2 regions of the Peribacillus sp. BM1 genome follow, and region 1 is predicted to be linked to the other one. Evidence: riboswitches for the same ligand, from Rfam matches in the RefSeq annotation. Region 1 holds a riboswitch; the other holds the start of a gene.

Region 1 (7,859 bases):
GTCGTACAGGACGAGCGGGTGCAGATGGTACAGTCATTTCGATTGTCACAGAACGCGAAGAGCGCGAGTTGAAGAAACTGGCTCGCGAGCTTGATATTACATTAAGTAAGAAAACATTTTATGGTGGAGAAATTGTAGACGCCAATCGATAAGGAAGAAGGGATAGCTGTGATTTAAGGCTATCTCTTTTTTTCGGTTCAATATAAGTTTTAAATATGGATTATAATAAAAAGGTTTAGGTGAATATACAACTACGGAAACATGAATAAAAAGCAGCGGAATTATGAGGGATTCTCGCTGCTTCTTATTACCTCAAGAAAATTAATGTCCTTTTAAAAACCATCTTCGGAAGCCGAAAACGGAATGTTGAGCCTATTTTCTACTGCACGTAGGCGTTGGTTTAATCTGTTCAGGCGGCGTGTATGTCGCTGATCATTTTGATTTAGTCGAATGACCTCTTGGTTAACTCGCGTTAGTTCTCTGTTCAAACGAGTAATTTCCTGACTTAGCCTGTTCAGTTCTTGAACTTGCTGCTCATTTTGTCTTTCAAGTTGTCTAACTCTTCTTTCCAGTTGCGGTTGTCTATCAATGTCCACTTGTTCGTATTGTTGAAATTCAGAATTAGTCGGATACTGTGAATAATAAGCCTCTTGTTGTGGAACATATTCAAACTGTTGTTGTGGAATATACTCTGGATAGTAACCATATGGATTCATCTTACGCCACTCTCCTCTTGAAGTCTGGGTTAATACCCTATACTCTATGTGGAAGTTCGTAAAGGAGCAGGGCTAATACCCAAATATCGATTTTTTTTGCGAACTCGAAATATAATTACGTTACTAGTTGACAAAAAGTAAGTGCAGGTGTATATTTTTAATTAGAGATATATCAAATCAAGATATTGTGTATGCAGATTTTGATTAGAAGAAATTAGGGGATATTTTGTAGGCAATAGAATAAAAAATCGTATTAAGGTGAAATTAAAAAAGACTGCCAATATATGATTGGTTTATTCTTAGTGGTACTAATAAATACAGGCGGTGAAAGTATTGGGTTTTTTCGATAAATTATTTGGGAAAGCAAATAATAATACAGATGAAAGAGGAGGAAATGAAATGTTGAAAATTGGGATTGTTTTAGGTAGCACACGTGAAGGACGCGTAAGTCCACAAGTAGGAGAATGGGTAAAAGGGATTGCTGATAAACGTGGCGATGCAGAATATGAAATCATTGATATTGCTGATTTCCAATTGCCGTTTTTAGGAACAACTGATGGAACAGAACCAGGCATTGCAGCTTGGAATGAAAAACTTGCTAACGTAGATGGATTCGTATTCATTGTTCAAGAATACAATCACAGTATTACAGGAGCATTAAAAAATGCCCTTGATTTTGCTCGTGAAGCTTGGAATAACAAAGCTGCAGGTATCGTAAGTTATGGTTCAACTGGTGGAGCTCGTGCAGCTGAACATTTACGTGGAATCATGGGTGAATTAATGATTGCGGACGTTCGTGTACATCCGACATTATCATTATTCACAGATTTTGAAAACGGCAGTGTTTTCAAACCAGCTGAATTACATCTTGATAATGTAAATGCAATGTTAGATCAAGTTAACGCTTGGAGTGGCGCATTAAAAACTTTGCGTAAATAAGTAGTGTAACTAAGAAGGAGGGGATGACAAATCCCCTCCTTTTTTGTGCGCTTGTAAACTCATCTTCTGAATCAAGGCTAGATGAACGGTTCGTGTTTTGTTCATATTAGGCATCATTATCAGTTGATAGTGATGATAACGTTTACAATTTCGGTGATCATAACATATTATAGAAGTAGGGGGAGGAGGAGCGTTATGGGGAAGAAAGACAAGCATATTGAGACAAAGGTGATTCATGAAGGGTACGATTCGAAGCAGCATTTGGGAAGTCTCGCTGCGCCTATTTTTCAAACATCGACATTCGTTTTCGAAACTGCTGAACAAGGTGAGAGACGGTTTGCAGGAGAAGAAGAGGGGTATATATATTCCCGGCTTGGAAATCCGACTGTGAAAATTCTTGAAGAACGCATTGCCATGCTAGAAGGTGGTGAAGCGGGTCTTGCATTTGGTTCAGGGATGGCAGCTGTTTCAGCCGTTTTACTTGCGTTAACGAAAGCAGGTGACCATATTATCTGCTCACAAGGCTTGTATGGCTGTACTTTCGGATTATTGCATTTAATGGAAGATAAATATCGTATTACACATGACTTTTCAGAAATGCTGACCGAGGAACAAATAGAAACATTGATTCGGCCTGAAACAACATGTATTTATGTGGAAACACCGATAAATCCAACGATGAAAATGATTGATTTAGAGATGGTCGCTAAGATCGCGAAAAAACATCATATCCAAGTCGTTGTTGATAATACCTTTTCGTCGCCTTATTTGCAGACGCCACTAGCTTTAGGCTGTGATATTGTACTTCATAGTGCAACGAAATATATTTGTGGCCATGGAGATGTGGTGGCAGGACTTGTTGTGGGAACGCAAGAATTTATTAGCAAAATGGCCAGGACAACGCAGAAGGATATCGGTGGGATTATCTCCCCTTTTGATGCTTGGCTTTTGTTGCGGGGATTGAAGACTCTGCCTGTCAGAATGGATCGACACTCTTTCAATGCCGAAAAGTTATTCAAAAAACTGAAGCAACATCCAAGTGTTACAAAGGTCTATTATCCTGGAGATACAGAGCATCCTGACTACCATATTACCCAAAAGCAAATGAAAGCTGGCGGCGGTATTATTTCTTTTGAAATTAAAGGTGACAAGCAGGACGCACAAAAAATATTGAACTCACTACAATTAATTAAAATTGCGGTCAGCCTAGGTGATGCGGAAACACTCATTCAACATCCAGCCACAATGACTCATTCGGTTGTTCCTATTGAATCCCGTTTTAAAATGGGCATTACAGATCAACTAATTCGTCTTTCCGTAGGACTAGAGAATTGGGAAGACTTATGGGCGGATTTGGATGAAGCCTTGAACAGGATACAGGTTTAATGAAAGAAGATGTCCCCAAAAGGATCTGATCCTTTGGAGGCATCTTCTGCTACTGTAAACGAACTTCTGTCTAAAAAGTATTTATTAAAAATGGGCAACGTACTACAAAAGTATCCCATTTTCATGTAATATTGAAGGGGTTATTGTCGGAATAATATGAATTGGATTTTGAACTATTATTTGATGTAACACAAGGATGTTCCTATAGATAGAGAAACTGTTCATGTAATCAGAGGATTATTATGAATATTCTCTTGGTTGATCTCTCTATAGATTACAATATTTGGCGAAGGAGAAATGAATGATGACAAAAGAAGAAAAACAAGTTTTATTTAAAGAAGCGATGGGCAACTATCCAACAGGGGTAACCATTGTGACAGCTACTACTCCCAACAATGAGCCAGTTGGATTAACTGTAAATTCATTTGCATCTGTTTCACTGGACCCTACCCTAGTTCTTTGGTCAATTGATCATAAAGTTTCTTCCATTAAAGCTTTTACTGAAGGTGGAAAATTTGCGATACATATTTTAGCTGGTGAGCAGCAGGAATTATGCAAAACCTTTGCTAGTAAAAATGTGGATCGTTTTAGTCAATGTGAGTGGGAGTTTTCTGGGAATCAATTACCAATCATTCAAGGTGCTTTCGCTGTTTTGGAATGCAAAACGTTTAAAACAGTTGAAGCGGGAGATCATACCATTTTAATTGGCGAAGTAACAGATATACAAATCGAAAAGAAAGATCCTATGTTATACCACCGGAGACACTTCGGCGCGATTCCGGCTGAATTTTATCCAGTGACTGAAAAATAAACTACCCTCAAGGGAATCCTAGGATCCGAATTCAGGTATTGGACCGCTTGTGAATGAACTAAAAGCTGCACCTTTTAATGGATGAACTTGCTTTGGATCTTTGAGGCAGGTTTTTATTTTGACTAAATGTATTGGAAATAATTTAACTAACTTAGTGATCATTAATAGTTGATCTACTTATCAAGTAACGAATAGTTATTTACGATCCGATAATTTTTTTACCCTAATACCACAAGGGATCAGATACTACCATCTGTTCAAGCTCTATCTTGCTAATCCAGTGTAATATCCTGCGAATGTTGAATATACTATCCCATCAATTGAAATGAATGGTGGATATTGACTATGGAGATTGTTAAACAAGGCGAGGATCTGATTATTACAGGAGCGGGGTTTTTAGTAGCTGGGACAATCATTTCTGCTATTGGAGCAACAAATGTGATTATCACAGGTACCGATAATGGATTAGAGCTCGTAGCCAGAGGAAACGCGGTCGAGGGATTTGGAAATGTACTGCAAGCAATTGGTAGGACTAAAGTGTATGAAATTGAAGGCAGGGAAGAAGAGATTTTGAGCATCATGGGCTGCTGGTTTCAGGCTGGGGGCAACTTCACCAATACTATAGCAAATGAGGTGATTCTTGAGGGAACAGAAGAGGAGGAAGGACTGAGAGTGAATGCTCTTGGCAGTGGCGTGCAATCAGTAGGTGCCTCCTTAGAAGCCGTTGGGGCCCCAGTCGATCGGCCATTGGAAAGTACGGGAAACTGGGTGATTGCCCTTGGCGCCTCGATTGACTCGATTGCGAATTTATTTATCTTACAGGATAAAAAAAAACAAGGTGATGCTTTGGCTGTGTTCGGCAGCTATTTGGAAGTGATTGGTGCGCTGATTGTTCTGTATGAATTGACCTCGCTAAAGGAAGAAAACGTATCTGAAACGGAAGACAATCGTTATCAATATCCAAGAATACCTGTATGATTGCAAAAAATAGGGAATCATAGTAGATATAATAAATTGCAAAAAATCACAATTTATGAGCAAAAATTTACACAAATCTACGAATAGCTTGTATAATGAAATGGAAAGTGTGATATAGCACTTTTGGAAAAGCGGAATCATTCTGCTAAATATGTTTGTCCTTCGGGGTCGGGTGTAAATCCCAACCGGCGGTGATGAAGAAATTCTAAGCCCGCGAGCCTGTAAAAAGGCAGGATTTGGTGAAATTCCAAGGCCGACAGTATAGTCTGGATGGGAGAAGGACATATGGAACTGATTAAATGGCATTTGTGAACCCTTTATTTTGAAAAATTCAAAATAAAAGGCTTATTTGGCTATATAATAAATCCATAATCTCCCTTTAGCTCCTTAGGCCGTACCTATGGGGCTATTTGTGTTTTTTTGTCGAAGCATCAAATTGAGAAAGAGGGTGAAAACATGTTTACCGGAATTATCGAAGATGTAGGAACGGTGCAATCATTAAAAAGAGGCGCACAGAGCATGGCGTTAACGATTGAGTCTCCTAAAATCCTAGAAGATGTTAAATTAGGCGACAGCATATCGGTGAATGGCGTTTGTCTGACAGTCACTGAATTTACCAATCGTTTGTTTACAGTGGATGTGATGCCAGAAACCGTTAAGGCATCAACAATCAAGCTGTTAAAGCCGGGGGCAAAGGTTAATCTAGAGCGGGCAATGAGTGCTCAGGGAAGATTCGGTGGACATTTTGTCTCAGGCCATATTGACGGCACAGGTACGATCATGAAAAAAGAACATAAAGAAAATGCGGTTTACTATACGATAAAATTAGCAGAAGGATTAGCGCAATATTGTATTCCTAAAGGCTCAATAGCTATTGATGGGACAAGCCTAACCATATTTCGGATTGAGAAGAATGAAATAACCATTTCACTTATTCCGTTAACACATAAAGACACGATTCTTGGACAAAAGAACGTTGGAGAAATCGTAAATATTGAAAATGATTTGATTGGAAAATATATCGTCCAGCAAATAACCAATAATGGACAAACTACTGGATTTACAGCAAGCTTTCTTGCTGAAAATGGATTCTAATAAAGGAGGTGCTTTTAGATGTTTCAAACGATTGAAGAAGCAGTGGAAGATTTGAAAGCTGGCAAAATCATCATCGTTGTCGATGATGAAGACCGGGAGAATGAAGGCGATTTTGTCGTGTTGGCAGAAAAGGCAACGCCTGACGCGATTAACTTTATGGCGAAATATGGTCGTGGTTTAATTTGTACGACGATTACAAATGAGCTCGCAGAGAAATTAGACCTGCATCCAATGGTTGAGAACAATACAGATTACCATGGAACAGCTTTTACAGTAAGTATTGATCACGAAAGTACGACTACGGGAATCAGCGCGTTTGAACGCTCGACAACGATGCTTGCTCTTTTGGAAAATGATTCTTCTGGCAAGGACTTTAAACGCCCTGGACATGTTTTTCCAATTATCGCTAAAGATGGCGGGGTGCTTGAACGAACAGGACATACAGAAGCATCTGTTGATCTTGCCCGTTTATGTGGAGCAGAGCCAGCTGGAGTCATATGTGAAATTATGAATGAAGACGGCTCAATGGCACGCGTTCCAGAGCTCCAAGTCATTGCCAAAGAACACCAGCTTTCATTTATTACGATTGCTGAGTTAGTTCGCTATCGTAACCAACTCGAGTCAAAACTTAAAGAAACACCAGAACACGCTTAAATTTTATTAAACTATTAGGGGGAATTATCATGGGTAAAAATTTTGAAGCACAACTTATTGGAACAGGGTTAAAAGTAGGAATAGTTGTCGGCAGGTTCAACGAGTTCATCACAGGAAAATTACTTTCTGGTGCATTGGATGGACTTAAACGTCATGGAGTTAGTGAGGATGATATTGACATCGCTTGGGTACCGGGGGCATTTGAAATTCCGATGATTGCAAAAAAATTAGTTCAAACCAAACAATATGACGCTGTGATTGGATTAGGTACGGTCATTCGCGGAGCAACATCACATTATGATTATGTATGTAATGAAGCAGCGAAAGGCATGGCTGCTGTAGGACTTGAATCTGGAACGCCTGTAATTTTCGGCTTACTTACGACAGAAAATATTGAGCAAGCCATTGAACGCGCAGGTACAAAAGCAGGAAACAAAGGTTATGATTCAGCTGTTTCCGCGATTGAAATGGCGAACCTATCTACTTTAATCGGAAAATAAGGAATGCGTATTTTGACTGATAAGTCGTTCTGTGTACATATCGGTTAAATTGCGAGTTAAATATGTTATGGAATCAGAAAAAGGAGCCAATGTGCTCCTTTTTTCGTGCTTTGAAATAGATTGACGTATAAATTCAGAATCCGACGCAAATATGAGATTTGCAAATTGCTCGTCGGGACCGCACTTTGTAGAAAAGAGACTCCTCTAAAAGCAGGATTGCGCAAAAATGCATTAAAAATCCTAAGCGAATTCGCCGAACCACCCCCATAATTCCAATTTTTATAAAGAACCCGAAGCTAAGTGATGCGGAGGTACGACTAAAAGCCAAGTTGCGTTCAAAAGCCCTCTTTTTCGAGCATTACGATCCGGAAATCAAATTTGCGTGCCGGATTGGCCTTGTTACGTGCCAGAATGGATAGTTTTCACGCCGAATTCATCCCTTTTCGGGCGAGATTTTCGATTTGCGCGCCGGAGCTTGACTTTTAAGGTAAATGGCCACTATTTACGAAATATTAATCTTCCTCCTTGAAGGAAAATGGTATATTATGGGCATAGGAACGTGCAGTAGTAAATCACATAGAGGGGGATTTCGTATTAAACATTATCTTTTTGATCTATCAGGAGAAAATGGTTGGAAAAGATACTTGCTATCATCGGTTATCATTTTGGTTGCGCTAATTGCCGGGAGTGTTCTGTATGCTATATTAATGATGATTACAGGTCTTCTAAATGGAGATGGCATCGTTTTTGATAATAAATCTGGCATGTTCGTAGGCGTCG
Region 2 (7,859 bases), 1.9 Mb from region 1:
AGAAGTGTGGCATTATGAATTTTTTGGAGACCTTCGAACTGTAGATACCCATGTAAAACGACTGCGTGAAAAGTTGAATCGCATATCGGAAAATGCAGCTAAGATGATAACAACCGTATGGGGTGTTGGGTATAAGTTCGAAGTTATACAAGAATGAAGCTATGGAGAAGTGTAGTTGGCAAGTTATGGGCGACCATTTTATTATTGGTATCCCTCGTTTTAATCATTTTAACGATTTTACTCGTCGAGTTTTTTGGGAATTTTCAAATTGATGAAGTTGAAAATAATTTAATGAAGACTGCAAAACGTATTGTCGAGATAACCAATACCCATGCTGATACAGATGAAGTTTTACAGATTGCATCGGAAATGATCGGTATAGAAACCAAAATGCTCGTTTTGAATGATGAGAACATTATTTTTAGCTCAGAAGCAATGGAGAAATACGGTGTTAATCCAGAATTTCTAAAAAATGACCCTAATCTAATCAAGGTTTTCACAAAAAGGGAAATGGTGAAGAAAGAACTGCTGCTCCCACTGAAAGTTGGTAATCAAAAGATTTCAGCCATTGTTGTTGGGGTTCCGCTTGATTTAAATGGTCAACAAGATGAAGTCTTTCTCTTTCAATCGTTAGAAACAATGGAAGAAGCCATTACATCTACTACAAAGTTCATTTTGCTTGCAGCTGGAGTCGCAATTATCCTCACAACAATCTTTGCGTTCTTTTTATCAACGAGGATCAATGCTCCATTAACGAAAATGCGGGAAGTAGCATTTGAAGTGGCTAAGGGGAAATTTGATACAAAAGTACCAATTGTAACAGATGATGAGATTGGTGAATTGGCGATTGCTTTTAACCAAATGGGCAAACAGTTGAAGAATAACATGAGTGCCTTAAACCAAGAAAAAGAGCATCTAGCTAGCATTTTAAGAAGTATGGCAGATGGAGTCATTACGTTTAATAGAGATGGAACCATTTTGCAAACAAACCCGCCTGCAGAGCGTTTTTTGCATAGCTGGATTTTCGAAAAACTTGAGAATAATGGAATGGTTCCGTCTGTACTCATGAATTTATTTGATCGCTCGGAGCTACTTGACAAAGAACAAGTTGGTGAAATTTCTTTGCAAGGTCATGATTGGGTGTTGATCGTCAGTCCTTTATATGGAAGTGAGAGCATCCGAGGTGCAGTTGCGATTATCCGTGATATGACGGATGAAAGAAAAATGGATAAACTCCGTACTGACTTCATTGCGAATGTCTCCCACGAATTGCGAACACCGATTAGTATGCTTCAAGGGTATAGTGAAGCAATCATTGATGATATTGCTGAAAATGAAGAAGACAAAAAGGAAATGGCAAAGGTTATTTATGATGAATCGCTCAGAATGGGACGGCTCGTTAACGACTTGCTTGATTTAGCCAGATTAGAATCGGAAAATATGCAACTTTGTTGTGATTGGATCCAAATGGAAGATTACTTAGAAAGAATCGCCTATAAATTTACGGGACTTGCTAAGGAAAAAGAAATTATTTTGATAACTTCATTGAGAAATCTAAATCTTGAATGGACGTTCGATCCTGACCGGATTGAACAGGTATTGACGAATTTAATTGATAATGCGATTCGTCATACGCCGATTGGTGGAAGAGTTGAAATCATTCAACGACTAGATGAACGCCATGGATTGATGATAGAAGTGAAAGATTCAGGTTCTGGAATTCCAAAAGAGGATTTAGCCTTTGTGTTCGAACGCTTTTATAAAGCAGACAAAGCAAGAACTAGAGGGAGTTCAGGTACAGGTCTGGGGCTTTCTATCGCTAAAAATATTATCAATGCACATGATGGGAAAATATCGGTGAATAGCTTGATTGGAGTTGGAACCACTTTTACTTTTAGTTTGCCTCGAAAAATGAAAGAAAATGAATAAAACACGAAAAGCTTGCCGGAAAATCTTGTTTCATAAGAAACTTTCATGGCGTTAAAACACCTTTGCCTAGGATTAAGGTAGATTGATTGCAAACAGAGAAACTGACTTCAATTAGGTGGCGGATCGGAGCAACATAATAGTAGATGTTCATAAGAAATCTAGTTTACTATTCGATGTAATGGGTAACAGTTTTTAAGTTATACGGTCCACTGCTATACAAACGAGTAAGGCATTAGAGGAGGCGGTTCATGCTATCCTCTATTTGTCTATGAAAACAGCATGAATCCTCATCATAATTTTAACCCGCATTAACGGGCAGGAACCCTTTAATTTAAGGCTTAGAGGAATTGAAGAAGCGAAGGTGGGGGATTACAGCCTGTTATCCGGAATAAAAAATGAACGAAGTGGTCTACATATCAATCATTTCTCATACAAATAGAGAGTTGATGAAATTTATGTGAGGGGATAGATATGCTAGATTATGGAAAACGTTTATTGATTGTATTGATTTTTGGAATTTGTATCAGTTTGATGTTTATTGGTGGGAAAGGTAAGCATGAAGTAGACGAAGGATTCATTACAAGAAATCTTAACGAAAATGTGAAAGATAAATACGGATACTTCATGTGAATTTTGTGTTTCTGACGATAAGTAACGACACGATATGATTCATGAATTGGCAAAAGAGGAAATCTCAAAATGGTCAGACCTCATACTCTATACACTGTTTAATCTGTCATGTAAACGATATATAGTAAATGTGGGTTCTGACCATTTTGTTATGGGACAGCCTCTTTGTTCATTAGGCGATATTTAGTTACTTTATTATAACGTGATTCGATATAAGAATGTAATATCTTCAAGTTGTTTTAGTTTCTCTTGCATGTCATCACTTAATGGATTATCAAAAGAGAGAACCATGATGGCTTCCCCACCAGCTTGTTTACGACCGACTTGCATGGTCGCAATGTTCTCACCATGGTCACCGATTATTTTACCAACACGGCCAATGACCCCGGGGCGATCCATATGCTGTACATATAATAGATTTCCTTCGGGATGGAAATCTATTGTGAAATCATTCAAACGAACAATGCGTGAACCATAGTTTTCCACATATGTTCCACTAATGCCGAGTTGTTTGTTATCTCCCTTGGCTGTAACGGTAATTAAGTTACTATACCCAAACGTATCATGGGAAATCTTTTCGCCAATTGTCAGACCGCGTTCTTTAGCAATCAAAAGAGCATTGACTTCATTGACGGGCACATCTAATCTGGACTTGAAGAACCCAGATAGCAAGCTTTTTGTTAAAATACTTGTATCAAAATCCAAAGCTTCACCTGCATAATTCACCGAGATTTCATGAATTCCTTCAGGCATACTTTGACTGATAATCGATCCCATCTGTTTTACTAGTTCATAAAAAGGTTGAACCTTAGCAAACACTTCTTTGGATATCGCCGGAAGATTGATCGAATTCGTGACAGGTTTGCCAGTAAGGAAAGATAGGACTTCCTGGGCAACTTGAGTCGCTACATTTAATTGGGCTTCTTTGGTCGATGCCCCAAGATGAGGCGTTGCAATAACTGAATCAAGTTCGAGTAACTTATGTCCCAATGGTGGTTCTTCTGCAAAAACATCAATGGCAGCACCAGCAATATGTCCCATGACAATCAATTCGTACAAATCATCTTCATTAATAATACCGCCTCTAGCACAATTTAATAGATAAACACCTTTTTTGCATGTTAATAAATTTTCTTTATTTATTAGGCCTCTTGTTTCTGGTGTAAGAGGGGTATGCACTGTGATAATATCAGCCAAGGTTAATAGTTTTGCCAGCTCAAGCGGAGTAACCCCCATTTTCTTCGCCCGGTCCGTCGTTAAGAATGGATCATAGACGAGCACATCCATACCGAAAACTTTTGCACGTTTCGCGATTTCACTGCCGATTCTGCCCATTCCGACAATCCCTAGACTTTTCCCATACAGCTCTGTACCTGTAAAAGAAGATCGTTTCCATTCCCCATTCTTAAGTGAGGCATGAGCTTGAGGAATATGACGCATTAGAGAAGCCATCATAGCAAAAGTGTGCTCAGCTGTAGATATTGTATTCCCGTCTGGTGCATTGACAACGACGATTCCGCGTTTAGTAGCAGCAGGGACATCGATATTATCGATTCCGACTCCAGCACGAGCAATGATTTTAAGATTTGGCATAGACGAAATTAGTTCTTCAGTTACAGTCGTTGCGCTTCTAACGAGGATCGCATCTATTTCATGAAGTTCATTTTTTGCTTCTTCTACTGTTTTTTCAATTAGCTTTACCATAGGTGCTACTAATAATGGCCCTAGTCCCTCTGGTTTAATTGCGTCTGCCACTAAAATCTGATACAAAACAAAACACCCCCTCTAAAATAATTCACTTAAATTTCAGTTAATTTTACAGGATGGATATACAAGTGTCAATTTTAGAAAGTTTCACATGTTAAAAACGAGGAAGATTTCATCATTTAACACTCATTCGATCATAGTGCAAATTTAAATCCTTGCTTTTTTTTTCATTCGATGATAAATTAAAACCAATCAAGATGGTATGGATATTTGAAAATGTATGTGTAATAGATTAGTAGCAGTTCGTTCTCCATCTTAAGAGATAGGTAACAGAGGCTAATCTGGTCGCATATAATATTTCTTGTATTCTACTACTTGGAACACGTTTTCAGAAATGGAAAAAATCGAATAGGTCTATCTTCGGGGCGGGGCGTAATTCCCCACCGGCGGTGATGAAGGGACACCTTCAAAGCCCGCGAGCCTTCGGGTTGATTTGGTGAGAATCCAAAGCCGACAGTATAGTCTGGATGGGAGAAGATGGAGGTTTCTTTCGAAATGTTCAATTTTACTTGAATTGAACGTTTATTTGACGATACCTTTAAAGCTCCCTTTAGTTCTATGAATTAAAGGGTATTTGAATGGGCGCAAATAATTTTGATGGAACCAATCCTCTTTTTCGTGGGGTAGATCACAAAAAAGAAGGAGAGAGATCTATGAAGGTGTACAATGTAAAGAAACTGGTTATTTTGGCAATGTTGGGGAGTATTTCTTATGTGTTAATGGTATTAAATTTTCCATTCCCTGGTTTACCACCGTTTTTAAAGATTGATTTCAGTGATATTCCGGCCATAATAGCTGCGCTGATTTTCGGTCCTGTTGCAGGGATTATCGTTGAATTGCTGAAAAATGTATTGGATTTTGTCATGATTGGAAGTCCGACGGGTGTGCCTGTAGGGCATATTGCTAATTTTATAGCTGGAGTTCTATTTGTTTTGCCAACCTATTACATTTTTAAAGTATTAAATTCAAAACATGGAATGACAATTGCTTTAGTTGCGGGTACGATTATCATGTCTTTATTAATGAGTGTGCTAAATTATTATGTGATTCTTCCAGCGTATACGCTATTTATGAACTGGGATACCATGTCATCTCAGGAAACAAGACAATTTGTTACGACTGCAATCCTTCCATTCAACATTTTGAAGGGTGGATTGATTACAATCGTATTTACGCTGATTTATATTAGAATGAAAACTTGGATTGATAAACAAGCATTATCTCATAATGCTTGAAGCGAATAGATGATAAGAGGATGTCACAACAGGGTCTGACCTATTGCGGCAACCTCTTTTTTATTAACAAAATTGATTAATATTTACTTTGAAAAACTCCACCTTACATATGTAAGGTGGAGTTTTTCAAAGTTGTTCGCTTTTATTTGTACTTACTCAAATTTAGTAGCGTCTCCATCAAATGATTCATCCGCAATTTTGATGGAATCTGTTGGACAGCCTTCGAAAGCATCCATCATATCATCTAAAAGAACATCAGGAACTTCAACAGTTCCTTCATTATCATCTAGTATTACGAAGGCGATGCCTTCATCATCATAATCATAAATGTCAGGCGCTGCAGCTCCACAAGCACCACAAGCGATGCATGTATCCTTGTCAACGATTGTATATTTAGCCATTACAAAACTCCTCCCGGTAAATCCGCACTTTTCTGCTTTTAAATTGGTTCATGCCTTTGCATACTTCCTTATTGTAAAACTGAATGTAGAAATTTTCAATATAAATGTAATGAAAACACTTTTTGTATCAGGATTTGTCACACGAAACGATATGATTTTGTGACAAATTTAATGTTGATATTAAAAAAACGGCCAGTTTTTTTAAATCAATCAGGTTTCATAACCAATAGACTTCAATGTTTTGGTACAATGATAGAAGGTAGAGATTATAACAAGGTTGTGAATGTAAAAAATGCAAAATTACTTTGAAATGATCGTCCTATATTGTATTCGTATATTTAATGGAGAACGCTCCGTTTATGCTATTTTACATATGCTAAAGGGGAAAAAATCGTCTCAAACGATTCAAGATATTCATCTGTTTGGACTGACGAATCTGTTAGGTACATTACCTGATATTTCGAGAAGACAGCTTGAAATAACTGTGGATAATCTGCTTCAATCAGGGCTACTTATTGCTTTACCTCAAAATGGCTATTATCTGTTAACCTCGAACAGTCAAGAACTACTGCAACAGCATCTGAAAAAGTATCCATTCCCAGAAACGTTGAATGGATTCAGATTTCAAAATCGTACCCAATCGTATTGGAGCAGATTAAGCCTCTTGATTCAAACTATATCACATATTATTCACAAGCAAAATCGTTTCTATCCGATTCAAAGGAATTTCCAAACACAAACATGGGTCAAACGGTATTTAGCCCAAAATCGGCAAAGTAGAGTGGAAATTGGGCGTCATTTATTTGACGAATTATCTACTCTTCTGGAAAAAAGACCGGAAAAGGAACGAGACGTTTTTGTAAAAAGATTAACAGGTATTCATCGTATAGGAAGAACTTATTCGCAAATTGCCAAAGAATTACATGATGACGAGTGGTATATGCGGTACTTATTTCTCGGAACGATTCATTTTATGTTACAGCAAATAGATGACTCATCAGTGCAGTATCCTTATTTATACAGCATTATTAAAGATGTTCAAGGCAATTCGCACACTCAGTTAACTAACTCGACGCAAAGGACTTTAAAGTATTTATATGCTGGGAAATCGTTAGAAGAGATTGCCTTTATTCGAAGATTAAAGCGAAGTACAATTGAAGATCATATTGTGGAGCTCGCCTACTCTGATCCACGGTTTAATATTTCGCGCTTTATGTCTCCAAAAATTGAAGAAGCAATAAGAATAGCTGCTAAAACGAGCCGAACGAAACAATTACGTGCTGTTAAAGAAATCGTGGACAATGATGAAATCAGCTATTTTCAAATCCGCCTTGTCCTGGCAAAAGCAGGTGATGATAAGTGAATATAGAAGAAATTTTAGTCAAACAATTCGGTTATAATACGTTTCGTCCAGGTCAAAAAGAAGTCATCGAATCTCTACTTGAGGGCAATCATACTTTGGCAATGTTACCGACTGGTTCTGGGAAATCATTATGCTATCAGCTTCCAGCCTATGTATTAAATAAAGCAGTTATAATTGTATCACCTTTACTGTCTCTTATGCAGGACCAAGCGGAGCAGCTAAAAATGCGAGGCGAAAAAAGTGTAATTACACTGAATTCATTTTTGACATCGGTTCAAAAAAGGGAAGCGATTGAGCGTTTAGACTCGTATCGCTTTATTTACTTATCGCCAGAAATGCTTGCCGTTCCTCGTATTATCGAACGATTGCAGAAACTTGAAATTGGATTGTTCGTTATTGATGAAGCGCATTGTATTTCACAATGGGGGTATGATTTCAGAACGGATTACTTGAACTTAGGAGATGTAAGGAGTAAATTGAACAATCCTCTTACGTTGGCATTGACGGCAACTGCTACAAAAATGGTTCAAGCAG

What was found. A riboswitch is a leader RNA that binds a small molecule or an ion and turns the genes downstream of it on or off. The one in region 1 is predicted to bind FMN.
Region 2: it holds a riboswitch for FMN, as region 1 does, so the genes downstream of both, AC1MGI_RS17305 (ECF transporter S component) here and ribE (riboflavin synthase) in region 1, are expected to answer to the same signal.

The regions. Positions count from the first base shown of each region.
Region 1 covers NZ_CM155259.1:1,656,945-1,664,803, forward strand. The annotation lists gene AC1MGI_RS08000 (DEAD/DEAH box helicase) at 1-152, shown strand, start outside; gene AC1MGI_RS08005 (hypothetical protein) at 333-716, opposite strand; gene AC1MGI_RS08010 (NADPH-dependent FMN reductase) at 1,050-1,655, shown strand; gene megL (methionine gamma-lyase) at 1,851-3,041, shown strand; gene AC1MGI_RS08020 (flavin reductase family protein) at 3,346-3,852, shown strand; gene AC1MGI_RS08025 (DUF6944 family repetitive protein) at 4,198-4,830, shown strand; FMN riboswitch at 4,985-5,116, shown strand; gene ribE (riboflavin synthase) at 5,287-5,925, shown strand; partial or broken gene ribB (3,4-dihydroxy-2-butanone-4-phosphate synthase) at 5,944-6,570, shown strand; gene ribH (6,7-dimethyl-8-ribityllumazine synthase) at 6,609-7,079, shown strand; gene AC1MGI_RS08045 (CPBP family intramembrane glutamic endopeptidase) at 7,625-7,859, shown strand, end outside.
Region 2 covers NZ_CM155259.1:3,592,117-3,599,975, reverse strand. The annotation lists gene AC1MGI_RS17325 (response regulator) at 1-157, shown strand, start outside; gene AC1MGI_RS17320 (ATP-binding protein) at 154-1,929, shown strand; gene AC1MGI_RS17315 (hypothetical protein) at 2,401-2,559, shown strand; gene serA (phosphoglycerate dehydrogenase) at 2,755-4,329, opposite strand; FMN riboswitch at 4,679-4,809, shown strand; gene AC1MGI_RS17305 (ECF transporter S component) at 4,980-5,561, shown strand; gene AC1MGI_RS17300 (ferredoxin) at 5,714-5,962, opposite strand; gene AC1MGI_RS17295 (YpbB family protein) at 6,255-7,325, shown strand; gene AC1MGI_RS17290 (RecQ family ATP-dependent DNA helicase) at 7,322-7,859, shown strand, end outside.